Gimesia benthica: one gene and its partner. Each later gene encodes a partner of the first gene's protein in a complex. Links are inferred from orthologs where the notes say so. Each region holds a gene or a part of one and is shown on either strand. Other genes may lie near its edges.

What was found. The genes of interacting proteins can lie anywhere in the genome.
Region 2: the proteins of F1728_RS02550 (region 1) and F1728_RS21665 are in contact, whole or in part, in a crystal structure (PDB 8WTB), measured with the Bacillus subtilis proteins. The link is inferred for Gimesia benthica from one-to-one orthologs.

The regions. Positions count from the first base shown.
Region 1 is NZ_CP043930.1:621,435-625,850, reverse strand. What follows is about bases 446-3,290. They hold F1728_RS02550 (UvrB/UvrC motif-containing protein), read right to left. Parts: upstream 2,208-3,290; coding sequence 1,683-2,207; downstream 446-1,682. Other genes in these bases: F1728_RS02540 (DUF6807 family protein), read right to left, coding at 2,708-3,290; F1728_RS02545 (CoA-binding protein), read right to left, coding at 2,325-2,708; F1728_RS02560 (PEP/pyruvate-binding domain-containing protein), read left to right, coding at 446-1,429. Also shown: more of F1728_RS02560, read left to right, coding at 1-445; more of F1728_RS02540, read right to left, coding at 3,291-3,706; F1728_RS02535 (Gfo/Idh/MocA family oxidoreductase), read right to left, coding at 3,830-4,416. UniProt on the Bacillus subtilis protein: Activates the phosphorylation activity of the protein-arginine kinase McsB. Is required for the delocalization of competence proteins from the cell poles.
Region 2 is NZ_CP043930.1:5,557,031-5,561,569, forward strand. The notes cover bases 681-3,648. They hold F1728_RS21665 (protein arginine kinase), read right to left. Parts: upstream 2,713-3,648; coding sequence 1,648-2,712; downstream 681-1,647. Other genes in these bases: F1728_RS21660 (family 16 glycoside hydrolase), read right to left, coding at 681-1,446; trpE (anthranilate synthase component I), read left to right, coding at 3,152-3,648. Also shown: more of F1728_RS21660, read right to left, coding at 1-680; more of trpE, read left to right, coding at 3,649-4,539. UniProt on the Bacillus subtilis protein: Catalyzes the specific phosphorylation of arginine residues in a large number of proteins.

The sequences.
Region 1 (4,416 bases):
TCTGGGATTGGGGGAAGCCATTGTTTCCGGACGGATTGTTCCAGACCAATTCATCGTAGAGCGTGACTCTTTTCAGATACTGGAGTCGGTCATCGGTGAGCAGAAGGAGGCTCTCTGGCTGGGGGATGGAAATACGAAGCCTGTCTGGCAGGAACTGGATGGTCGAGGCAGCCAACCTAAAATCAGTACCTCACAGGTTACCGAATATGCCGGGATCCTCGCACGATTGCATGATCATTACGGGCATCCAATCGACACGGAATGGGCCATCGAGAATGGGAACTTCCAGATCCTCCAGGCACGTCCCATCACCACGCTGGCTGCTGAATATGATCAAAGTCTGTTTGATCAAAGTCTGGAATGGCATTTTTGTGTTAGGCGTCCGTTTTTCCTGCTGGCTGCTTCGATTCTCCCCTACTGGATGGATGCCAGGCATGCGGATCATACGTTAGGGACACATCTCAATGAAGCACTGCTGATACAAGACGAAACGGGTATGATGAATCTGTTTAGTTCTCAAAAATCGGCTGATGAGTTCCTCGATCGAATTGGATATCTGTTCCAGAATGATCGAGACGAAATCATTCGTATCCTGCGTTATGGACTGGGAATTTATGCACAGGGCCCGGCCGTCATTGAGCAGGGAGTAAATGGGTTCGCCGATCTAACAGAACTGGAGGATTTTTTCGCTGATGTTGCCCAGCATACAACTGTTTTTCCAGCCTGGTTACTGACGTATATTGAATTACATCAGATTGATGATCCTGAGGTACGCTCTCTGGCAGAGCAGATTCGTTCTCATTCTCTCTACCCCGTGATTGAAAGAAAACTGCTTCAACCTCTGGCGAAACAGACTGCTGAAAGGCTGGGATTTTCACAGCCAGATCGCGCCTGTGATCTGGTGTTATGGAGCGAACTGAAACAGGGGCTCGTCACTCGGGAACTACTGGAAACGCGTCTGCAGTCGATCGATTCCGGAGAACGCTACATCTTTCAGCTGCTTGAAGGACAGGAGAGCTTTCATCTGGTTTCCCAGACTGGTTATCTGTTGACTCGTCTTGCGAAACAGCGACAGAGTCTGCCTGTGGGAGATTCTAATGAGTTGACTGGGCAGGCCGCCTGGCCGGGAATCTTTCGCGGTCGGGCCCGGGTGGTTCTGAGCCTGGATTCTCAAGGTTTTACGGTTCAGGCTGATGAAGTGCTGGTTTCGATCCAGTCCAATCCTGCCCTGCTCCCGCTCATGAAAACCTGTGGCGCGATTGTCACTGACGATGGCGGCATCGCCTGTCATGCAGCGATTCTGGCACGCGAACTCAAAAAGCCGACGCTCATCGGCACAGGCAGAGCCACGAAAATGATCCAGGATGGCGATTTGATCGAAGTCGACACCTATGCGCAAGTAGTGCGAATTCTGGAGTCGACGCAATAAAAAAGCACTGATGCCAGAAGCGTCAGTGCTTTTGAGTGGGGATGACAGGACTTGAACCTGCACGCCTTGCGGCACTAGATCCTAAATCTAGCGTGTCTGCCAATTCCACCACATCCCCGGTTGAATTGCGAATCTGCAGGAATACTAACGATTTCAGGGAGGAGACACAAATCGACTGACTGAAAAAAGTTTGACTTTACGGGGTTTCAGCCAGATTTACAGCATTTCGGACATTAAAACAGGGGATGACAGCTTACTCGGCAGAGGTGTCTGATTCCGACTGTTCCTGTTCTTCCTGCTCCAGCTTGGAAATCTCGTCTCTTAGCGAGGCGGCCGCTTCGTAATTTTCTTCTGCAATCGCCGCGGTCAATTCTCGCCGGAGTTTGATTAAATTGTACTGCTGCTGACTGGAAGTGGGGGCTCGCTTGGGGAATTTCCCAATGTGCACGCACTCACCATGGATGTTCTCAAGTAATTGAATCAGCGGTTCTCGGAAGGCGATGTAATCATGCGGGCAGCCGAGTCGTCCTTCACTACGAAATTCCTGAAATGTGATTCCGCAATTGGGACATTCCATCTCTTCGTCTAACTGCAGTTCCTGAGAACTGAGTTCAATCAGAGTCGCATCATCCTGAGGCTCCCATTCGTCCTGCGATGTCTGCCCGCTGATATATTCCTGAAAATGTTCTTCACAGAAATGCAGTGCCTGTGCCTCACCATTCTGAATCTCAGTCAGGTGATAGACTGCCGGCTTGTTACAGACTTTACATTTTTTCATGATCGATGCTTCATTGCCTACCGAGTGAGGGTTAATCAATCCAGACCGCTTTGCAGCGTGCCTGATCTCATTCTATACGAACCAGTTGCGGGGCTCAATCGCGATTTTGAGATCGCTTTAGTCGGCATGATCCGCGGGGGACTCACCGATGGCGATAATGCTACACGCCTGAATTACATTCAATCCCAGTTCCCGTGCCCGCTCCAGCAGATCTGGGCTTTCGCTCCCCGGATTAAACCAGACCTCTTTAGCTCCTCTCTGTTGGATTTCTTCCAGCAGCTGGATTCCAACGGATGGTGGCACATAGACACTGATTCGGTCCAGATTCTCCGCAGGTACAGCCTGCAGGCTGGGATAGGCGGTCAAGCCTTCGATTTCATTTGCACTGGGATGGATAGGATAAACTTCGTATCCCTGGCTCAAATGTGCGCGGACCGATTTGTTTCCATATTTCTGGCGGTCTGTGCTGGCACCAATGATTGCAACTGTCGGTTTACTCATCAGGAGTCCTGTTTCTTTAACGAGGAGACAAACTGGTCATAACGTTTCTGAACCTCGGACTGGGAAGGAGTCTTCCCTTCACTCACAATCAATCGATAGTTCATCTTAAGCGGATGACTTTCGTCGATTTTCGTATCGAAAAAGGCACCAAAGCGACCATAGGGACGCTCGGAATATCGCGATGGTTTCGGTACATTCGGATCTTCCATGTACTCCACATTGTAATGCTTGCCATCAATATCATAAGACATGGCAAGCCAGCCCAGGTTCACATGCTTGTCGGGATCGGTTCGGTCTGAGACCTGGTAGGGAGCCGGTTGCTGAGGCGATCCCTCGGGGCGAACATAGGTCGCATTATTGGACTCGGCTACTGGCTGGGCGGCACGGTACTGGAAACCGGCATGTTGACGATCGCCGTCGAGAGTAATTTCGCCGCGTTTACTTTGTAAGGTAGTTTGCCAGTCGATCTGCCAGGCTGGTGCTTCAGAGCTGGAAACCTTGATCGGAGTAACCGTTACTTTGCGTGTTTCAATAATCACGGGCTTCCCGTCGCCATCCTCCCAGTGGATCTCCGCAGTCATTGTCCCCGCATCTGGGCCACCCTGCATCGATATGAACTTGTCATGACGTAGATGGGCTCCGTTTTTACAGTGCCAGAAGTCGAGTGTTTTGCCATCAAAGCTGGTTTTATTCCAGCCGACATATAATCCACGATGATGTGTGTACTTCCCACCGGGGCCCTTGGTAATCACCGTTCCGCTCTGGGGACTATAAACATGATGAAAGACTTTGTAAGTGTCGTGAAATGTTTCCGGGGTGGATTTATCAAACGGGTAGACATACTGCAGCACTGGTTGACCGTTATAGTACAGGTCTGCCACTTTCTGATCCGGATGATCTTTCCAGGTGAAACCTTTCTTTTCAGCGGCAGTAACGCTCAACTGGGTGAAAATGATCAAAAACAGACAGCAGGCAAGTTGAGAGGTGATATGTTTCATCTTGATTTCCAGTCTGGTCAGTAAGAATACGAAGTTCGAGATCGGTTAACTCATGCTCTCAGTGTAAAAAAAATCCCGCGTTCCGGGTAGGGAACGCGGGATTTGAGAAATTAAACCGGAGTATTAACCGGCATTATTATTGGGATTGTTCTTCGGAGGCTTTCCGTCAATCCAGGGGCCTGCCAGAGCCATGTAGCTGGGCTCTTCCAGAAGGCTTCCCTTATCCCCTGCTTTCCAGCCGGGGATGTGCTTGGGTTTCTGTCGCGCTTCGGACATGGCTTCCCATTTCTTGGCCCAACTGCCGTCGCCATCCGAAATCTGGCCTGTCTCGCCATCGAAGTGGTAAACCTTACCATGTCGGTAGCTGTTGGAGCCCAGGTTGACCACCGCGATCGCAGCTGCACCCAGATCAGGTGGGTTGTTACACTTGCTCTGATCATTGGCTTCCATCGCTTCAATCCAGTTCTTGAAGTGGGCGTAGGTCGTGTCTTTGATCTGAGCAACGTCAATCCGCTGCTGCTTCAGCGAACTGTCACGGGTGACCTGAGGTCGTTCAGGGATGAAGTCGTACCCATCAAAACCTTCCCCGTTGCCAAATACGAAGGAACCATTATGTCCGCGGATGATCTGTTTGATCCGGGTTTCCTGGTTACACATGGTGGCATTGATCAATCCCTGCACGCCTTCATTGAAGTCAGCAGCAACGGTAG
Region 2 (4,539 bases), 4.9 Mb from region 1 along the record:
CTCAGTGACTGTGATGCGATAGAGGCCTTTGTCTCCCTGATCGCTGGCCAGCAGTCGTCCTTTGCCGTCGGTGGTGAGTGAAACCCAACTCCCCTGTTCATTGGCGGGGACTTCATAGAGCAGTTCGACTTTGAAGTCCTTTGCGATGGTGATATTCTGGGCCAGTTCTTCCATGTCGACACCACTACGGGTTGTGATCCCGGGTTTACCCCAGGGACCACTGCCGAAGACGCCCATTGATTTCAGCTTCAGCTTCCAGGATGAGTCGTCGAAGCTGGACTGCTTCCACTCGGGAGACTCCTGGTCCGACAGTTTCCAGTCGGGAGTGGAGCTGATCTGCTGCTTTTTACCATCGGCAGTTTCAATTTCCAGCTTCAGAATGAAGGCTGCGACACCACCATTGTTGTTCGCTTTCACTGCGATCTGATTGAGGCCCGACTGCACCAGTTTGCGTGCATCGCTCAGCATGACGGGATTTTTCCAGTCGGTTGCGGTGCCTGCGTCTTTGCCGTTGATCCAGACGGTGGCCCGATTGTCACAGGTGAAATAGAGACGGGCCGCTTTGATCTGATTTGCGACTTCGAACTGCTTCCGCAGATAGATGGGGGCGTTGTCCGTCGGGTTGTCTGTCTTCCAGATCCAGCCTGGAACCGGTTTGGCGGAGACCCAGTCGAACTTATCCTTTTTATTTTTTGAGGACGATGTTTTGGTAGCGGGGGCTTTCTTTGTGTTCTCGACAGCTGCCTTGAGTACGGCCTGGGCTTCTTTGCCTGCTAACGGCCGGTATTGCACGTCTTTGAATTCGACACGCATCGGTGGTCCCGCGTGAAGCTGCAGACCGAGCACCCCTTTCGCAAACGCCTGGGGATGGTTGTCGGTGATATCGACGGTGTTGACTCCATTCACCTGGTGGACCAGCCGGTTGCCTACCGCGACGATCCGCAGTTCGTTCCATTCCCAGTCATTCAGTTTCTGATTTTTATCGCCGATCTCTGCGACGACTTTGGGTTTGCCATCCGCTCCAATTTCGACACGCTGGAAACGCTGGGCGATGATGCCCCGTCCGGTTTTTTCTCCGTAGAGCATTCCGAAATATTCGGGTTTTGGATGCAGGTCGGCCTGGTAGCCTTTGAGTGCGAAGTTCTGCGGATCGACCAGTTCGCTGCGATATTGCACACCTGAGTTGTTGCCTTTGAAGCGGACCTGGGCTTTGAATTCAAAGTCACCCACATCTCCCCCCTGCCAGACGAGGAAGGTGTTGGGTTTAGCAGGACGCTCTGGCGTGGTCTCGCCCACGATGGCTCCGTCTTCTACGGTCCAGAATCCTTCTCGACCTTCCCAGCCGGTCAGATCTTTACCGTTGAAGAGCTGCTGAAATTCCTGAGCGTGGATGGTGCTGGTTGAGAAAACGATGCAGGTAAAAAGAACGCGGACGAAAGTATGCATGGTGATATTCCGCTTACTGAAGAGAGTTGCAGGATACTTGAGGGATCGAAACAGTGAAAATCAGGGGAGATCAAAACAGGGACATCGATCGCGCAGCCTGATTTTATATGAGTTGGTTAACATATGATCCAGAACTGATAGCTTAACCTGCCTGCAGGGCTGTGTCGAGTACGCAGTGCAATTCAGACGAGTGAGGTGGGTTCAGTCTGAGTTGGAGGCGTCGCTGATACGTTGCCTGAGATAGTTCGCGCGGGCCGCATTTCGTTCGCTCGATTCCAGTTCGCCTCCCTGCAGCTTCTGCAGGTGAGCGGGTTGGGTGAAGATGAACATTTCGTTCACGGCTGAAATGGGCAGGCTTTCGATCAATCCTAAATTGACCCCCATACGCACGCTGGAGAGCAGGTGCATGGTCTCTTCGGAACTGATGGTCTGGGCGGTACTCAAAATCCCAAAGGCGCGGGAAACCTGATCGTGCAGACCCTGGCGATTTTCTTTGAGCAGCGAGTTTCTGACACGCCGTTCGTAAGAGATGATATTGGGGACGACTTCCTTGATGCTGTCGATCAGCTGATGCTCGGTCTGCCCCAGAGTGACCTGGTTGGAGATCTGGTAAAAATCACCCATGGCCTGACTGCCTTCGCCGTACAGTCCACGGACGGCCAGATTGATCTTCTGCAGTGCCTGGAAGACTTTCTGAATCTCTTTCGTGATGACCAGTGCCGGCAGGTGCAGCATGACGCTGACACGGATTCCGGTACCCACATTGGTGGGGCACGCTGTCAGGTAACCAAATTCTTCACTGAAGGCGTAGGTGACTTCGGATTCCAGCAGGTCATCAATCCGATTGATGGTGTCCCAGCATTCGTCGAGAGAAAATCCACTCCGTAAAACCTGGAGGCGGAGGTGATCTTCCTCATTGACCATGATGCCGATGTTTTCCTCGTTATCCAGTCCCACACCACGGGGACCAGAGCGTTCGGCATGCTCACGGCTGATCATCTGGCGTTCGACAATGAACTGACGATCCAGGTTCGAGAGCTTGTTTACATTCAGATAGGAGAGTTTTTCCTGCATGGGCAGGTTGGTAATGATCGGCCGCATCAGCTGCTCGATCTCACCCAACGTAGATTCCGTACAGCGATTGATAAAGGGGAACTGTGCGAGGTTTCTCGCCAGGCGAATTCTGCTGGACATCACAATATCGGAGTCCGGGCCGATTCCTCTCAGCCATTCACCACTCGTGCGAGTGAATGCATCCAAATTCACCCTGATTCTCCTTGATTGAACTAAATAAGTCAGACCCCGGGCCTGTAATCCGGTTACCGGCCCGCATGGTAACTCGCGTGACTTTCATCCCCAAACGGTGTAGACTCGGGGACTGAATACCATACTGGTTCAGCCCCGGAAAACAAAGTCATACAACCGAGTTCTGTCAGAAAGCCGTTGAAGAACGGTTACTCTGATTTATTCTATGCAATGCGTGTCCCGAATACCATTGCACTCCCGTGGATTCCAAAACTGAAACGGGAAACTCCGGGAGTACACCACCCCCAACCTGTAGACAGCGACCGAGATTTTGCGGATTTTTGAGAACAGGGACCTCCGACAGCTTGTCTCTGTAATCAGAAACACTCATAAGAGAGTCCGCAGCGCACATTTAGAAACGGGATGCCCGGTCATCCATAGAGACGGCAACTGAAGGCCCATGAAATACGTTCCAGATTTTGATACTTTTCAACAGCTTTCCACACAGGCGAACCTGGTTCCCGTGTATCGCCAGTTGACCGGAGATACCTTGACTCCGGTCAGTGCGTATCAGCTGCTGGAGAAGGGCCCGTATTCGTTTCTGTTTGAAAGCGTCGTGGGTGGTGAGCAGATCAGCCGCTACAGCTTCCTGGGAGCCAACCCCTTTCTGACCATCGATGCCTACCAGCAGCGGATGGTAATCCAGCAGCAGGGAGAGACCGAAGAGCGGACCGTCGCTGATCCACTGCAGGAGCTGGAATCCATTCTCGATCAGTACCAGGCTCCCGAATTGCCGGGGCTTCCCCGTTTTTGCGGAGGGGCCGTCGGTTATGCTGGCTATGATGTCGTGCGTTATTCTGAAAACCTGCCTGATGCACCTGAAGACGATCGTCAGCTCCCGGACCTGTCCTTTGCGCTGTACGACCATATGGTGGTCTTCGATCAGATCAATAAGACCGTGCTGGTGGTGGCACATGCCCATATTACTTCCGGAATGAGTGAGTCAGATCTGCAGGCCGCATATCAGGCTGCCTGTGAGAAGATCGATCAAACCTGCGAACGCTTCCAGACGGGGGATCCTGCCGTATTGAAGATGGCGGATATCAGTGTGAATCCCCATGCGGAACCGGATCTACAGTGGACGTCCAATTTTTCGCAACAGAATTTTGAAGCAGCGGTCGACGCCTGCAAGGAATACATCGTAGCCGGCGATATTTTTCAGGTCGTCTTGAGTCAGCGCCTGAAACTGGAGACTTCGGCGACGCCACTGGATATTTATCGCAGCCTGAGAGTCGTCAATCCGAGCCCGTTCATGTTTTTGCTCAAGACTCCCGAAGTCGATCTGGTCGGCAGCTCACCTGAAATCATGGTGCGTGTTGAAGACGGTCTGACGACGATCCGGCCCCTGGCGGGAACCCGCAAACGGGGGAAAACCGAGGCGGAAGATAAGCGTCTGGCCGAGGAACTGCTGGCCGACCCCAAAGAACGTGCTGAGCATGTGATGCTGATTGACCTGGCGCGGAATGATGTCGGCCGGGTAAGTGAGTTCGGTTCGGTGGAACTGTCGGATGTGATGGTAGTAGAACGTTACAGCCATGTCATGCACATCACATCCAATGTAACCGGTACGCTGACCGAAGGGCGAACGGCCCTGGATGCCTTGCGTGCCGGGCTGCCTGCAGGAACGGTCTCTGGTGCCCCCAAAGTGCGGGCCATGGAGATCATCGACGAATTTGAACCACATCGACGGGGCCCGTATGCTGGCGCCGTCGGATATCTCGATTTTACGGGAAATATGGATACGTGTATTGCATTGCGTACGCTGGTTATGCAGGGATCGACGGCCTA